One region of the Corynebacterium efficiens YS-314 genome, then DNA from elsewhere that is predicted to be linked to it. Evidence: predicted binding sites of a transcription regulator. Region 1 holds the regulator's gene; the other holds the start of a gene.
The links. The regulator LexA, encoded in region 1, represses DNA repair genes until DNA is damaged. The targets are predictions, from matches to a motif close to CGAACANNTGTTCG.
Positions count from the first base shown of each region.

Region 2: a site for LexA is predicted at 1,518-1,531, ahead of CE_RS08570 (HNH endonuclease signature motif containing protein). Genes of this name have one in related genera too.

Region 1 covers NC_004369.1:1,926,726-1,928,929, reverse strand. The annotation lists gene CE_RS09115 (DeoR/GlpR family DNA-binding transcription regulator) at 1-404, opposite strand, end outside; gene lexA (transcriptional repressor LexA) at 708-1,463, opposite strand; gene CE_RS09105 (hypothetical protein) at 2,030-2,204, shown strand, end outside.
Region 2 covers NC_004369.1:1,811,331-1,813,534, reverse strand. The annotation lists gene CE_RS08575 (primosomal protein N') at 1-167, shown strand, start outside; gene CE_RS08570 (HNH endonuclease signature motif containing protein) at 189-1,448, opposite strand; gene def (peptide deformylase) at 1,697-2,204, shown strand, end outside.

The DNA.
Region 1 (2,204 bases):
AGGCTGAGGGCGATAGGCAGACAGTTGGTGACAATCGACCAGTGTTTGGCGTTAGGGTGTTCAGCAATCAGGTCCGCCAGAGCGGTGACGGTGGTTCCGGCATCGAGGAACATGCCACCATTCGCCGGGGGCAGAAACTGCATTGCAGCCTTCGCGATGGAGTATTTGGCGGATGAGGCGGACCGGAAGCGGGTGTCCAGGCTGAGCTCCGTGGTCTGGAAGGACTGGGTTGCGACAGCGCCTCCGTGTACGCGGTGGACGATGCCCTCCCTATCCAACACCGCGAGATCCCTGCGGATGGTCTCAGCTGTCACGTCGAACCGCCCCGCCAGCTCAGTGACATTCACCCGACCCTCAACCGCCGTCAATGAGGCGATTTGACGACGTCGTTCCTCTGCGTACATGCCACTCCTTAAAGCAAAAAGACATTTTGAGATATATGCCCGTTATTGTTTTCCATTATCGCACTATCCAACGCCCGAATCCTATGAAAAGTTGTCATGTGGGGCGTGATAAGAAGGGGAAATCTCACTAGATCGGGCAGGAAGAATGTGGAAAATGGTCTAAGAGCACGCCAAATCCACACTAAAACCACTATTGGATTCACGGGGTTGACTTCTTCCATCCACCCCCGAATGTGGTCAGAAAAGCAAAAACCCCGTTCGCACCGAGAGGGATCAGGCGAACAGGGTAGTCCACGGGTGGAGCTAGAGTTTGCGCATCACCGAGACAACCTTGCCCATGATCTCCGCGTTCTCCGCCGGGATCGGGGCGAAGGAATCATTATGGGGCAGCAGCCAGATGCCGGAGGCGTCCTTGTGGAACTCCTTGACTGTTGCCTCCCCCTCGATCATGGCGGCGACGAATTCCCCCTGCTCTGCAACCGGCTGGGAACGTACCACAACCCAGTCACCGTCGAGGATGCCCGCGTCCCGCATGGACTCGCCGACTACCTGCAGCATGTAGAGTTCACCGTCTCCGACGATGTCGGCGGGGAGGGGATAGTACTCCTCGATGTTCTGCTCAGCCAGGATGGGGCTGCCCGCGGCGATCTTGCCCACGACGGGGATGAATGAGGTGCTGCTGGCAAGCTCTGGCTGCGGGGAGGCGCCGGCGGTGGGGCGGGCCTTGGCTTTCGGTCCGGCCTTGGTGCGGTTGTCGGTCTCCGGGAGATGCCGGACGTCAACAGCGCGGGGCTTATTCGGGTCCCTGCGGAGAAAGCCCTTCTTCTCCAGTTCTTTCAGCTGGTAGGCCACGGATGAGGTGGACTGCAGACCTGCCGCATCACCAATTTCGCGGATGCTCGGTGGGTAACCCCGGAGCACGACGGCATCCCGGATAACTTCGAGGATCCTGCGCTGACGGTCGGAGAGGCTGGCGGGATCGGGTTTACCGTTGGGCAGCATCGTCACCGTGCGGCTGCCCCGACTGCCTCGGGCCTTGGGGGTCTTCTCGGTGGCCATGGGGTAGAGGTCCTTCCAGTTGATGGTTATCGGTGTCCGGGTGGTTTCGACCATTGGTCCGATCCCGGGATGCGGCCGGGTCGGTGGGTAGCTGGTGCGAAGCGGGGGACTGTTCGAACCGTTCTTATGGGTTCCGTTGTCTCAACCATACATGTTCGCCTGGGGAAATGGTACGAGTGTTCGACTTTTTCGGCCCGGATGTAGACATCATTCTTTCCAGCTGCTATAAATCGAGAGGAGAATTTAGTCGAACATGTGAACGATAACGGTGTTCGATGGTGGTGGGCCGGGTTTGTAGAATATCTCCAGGCGAAAGGGGCAGGATCATGGCTATTTCCATAACAGCTGGTCAGGGTGGTCGAGGCGGTAAAGGGCGAGGTGGTGTGGTCGTGCCACCCGCTGCGGTATGGGGTGGTGGGCGCGCGCAGATTTTCCAGTCAAATCCAGTGCATGTTCGAACGCTTAGAAATTCGAATAGGAAGGATTATTACGGAAATGAGCACCGTCACCCGGCACGCGGGATCCATTCGAACACCCCGCTGCGCTCCGTGGGGGAGGCACCCCGCGTGGATGTGACCCTCCGGACTGACAATCACCTATCGCGTTCGATTAGTGACAACCTCAAACAGTGGGCGGGTGGGGCCTTCTTCGGGCTGGTGATCGTCGCCGGGATCCTCCTGTCCCAAACCGGGCAGGAGGAAGCCCTGCCCACCTACAGCGAAACCCAGATGGTTGGACTGG
Region 2 (2,204 bases), 120 kb from region 1:
AATATGATGAGGCGCGTTTCGGGCCCCCGCAGCGCATGCTCATCCGGACCCCGCTGGGGCCACGCTCCGAACTGGGCAGGGCACTGCGCTCGGCACAGGTGGCGCGGGCGGCCCGCAAGAATGACCTGCCGCTGCGTGTGCAGATGGACCCGATCCACATCGGGTAATGCTCTTGTCCAGCCTGGGGACTAGAACGGTGGTTCATCATCCTGGCCTCCTGTCGTCTGGGTCGTCTCTTCGGTGGCTTCCGCTTTCGCAGCCGCCGCCCAGCGCTGACGGTGTTTGGTGCGGTACTGTGAGACCGTCTGCGCCCATCTCGCCCCCGTCGGTGTCAATGGCCCCTCCGGGACGGTCACCGCCCAGGTGCCATCAGCAAGGAGCCAGATGACGATCCCGGTGATCGGGTCCATGAAGTAGGTGATCCGGCCGTTGGTCTTGTCGTTGTGGTGGTGTCGGCACAGGCTGCACAGGTTGTGCACGCAGGTACCACCGCCATCCTCGTGGTTGACGCGGTGATCGCAGTCGCAGTTGATCGCCTTGGCGGTGCATCCCGGGAACCGGCAGGTTCCGTCGCGTCCCTTCACCGCAGCCTTGAGGGCATGACACGGATCATGACCGTTGAGGTGTTTATCCCTGGCTTTGTCCATGTCATGGGTCCGGGTGGCCCGGGCGGTCCATTTCTCCCCGGTGCAGGAATCAAGCCAGCCGATCCCACCGGCCCACACCGGGGCATCGGCGAGATCGGAGGCGGTGTAGAGATGCAGATCCACCGTGACGGTGGCCTTGCCGAGGATGAGGTCCACGAGGGCCTCGGCGGCGGTCTTCCCGGTGGCGTTGGCGTGGTTACGGATGGCGTCGTCGATGAGTGTGGCATCAACCGGGTCGAGGGTGGCCTGGAGATCGGTGGTGCCATCGGGGTTGGGCGAGATGTGGACCTCCTTGGTGCCCGGGGTGGTGTTGGTCGCCCGGGGATCATCGAGCATGTCCCGGATGGCCGCGATCTTGTTGGAGATGGCCCGGGCGGAGGGCAGGACCTGATTGGGTGTGGTCGGGGTGAGGTAGTCGGTGAGATGGTCATCGACTGTGGCCAGGTGGTCGGGGTTGAGACCGAACAGGGCGTTGCAGATGGCAATCAGGCGTTGGGTGTCGAGGTGGAACAGGTCATGCTGGAGGGCATGGAGGCCGGGTAGGTCCCGGAGTTGGTAGAGGGCCAGGATGATCTGGGTGACGCGGTTGCGGGTCAGGCCGGTGGAGATGGACAGTGTGGCCACGGTGTGTTCGAAGTCGGCGTCCTCATCGGGGAGGATCTGTTCCCAGGCCAGGTAGTCCGTCTGGCGGATGGTGGTCATGTGGACGGCCATGGGGTCGGTGGGGTTGTTGACGGTGTAGTAGTACGGTGTCGTGTCGGTGGTGACGGTGGTCATGGTGGTACCCCCTGCGGTGACCATGTTAGATCATTTGTTCTATTCCACCCTAGGTCACGGTCGGGACGCCGAGCCCCTTATTCGAACACTATTCGAACATGATTTCGAAAACTCTCACCTTGCCAGGCAGCCGCACCCTCAACTCCCACCGGGCGGGGTGGGGAAGTGTCCGGTCCGGGCGATAGGATGGTGGAACATCTCCCGGTGATCCCTGCGACAGTGGCCCGGGCGAATCCCGCACCCCACCTCTTATAAGGAGAACCATCTCAACCATGACCGTTCGTGACGTCAGAATCTTCGGCGATCCGGTATTGACCAGCAGGGCAGACGAGGTCGTTGACTTTGACGAGTCCCTGGCCACACTCATCGACGACATGTTCGATACCATGGAGGATGCCGGCGGCGTTGGCCTGGCCGCCAACCAGGTCGGCGTGCTGCGCCGCGTCTTCGTCTTCGACTGCAGTCATGTGGATGGTGGCCTGCGCGGTCATGTGGTCAACCCGGTGTGGGAGCCGATCGGGGAGGAGACCCAGACCGGCAAGGAGGGATGTCTGTCCATCCCGGATGTCTCGGCTGAGACCACCCGGTATGAAACCGTCAAGCTGTCCGGGCAGGACAGGGACGGCAATCCCATCGGTCTGGTGGCCTCCGGCCTGCTGTCGCGCTGCATCCAGCATGAGACCGATCACCTCGACGGGGTGCTCTTCCTCAAGCGCCTCGACCCGGCCGAACGCAAGGCCGCGATGGGTGTCATCCGTGCCTCCGACTGGTTCAACAAGT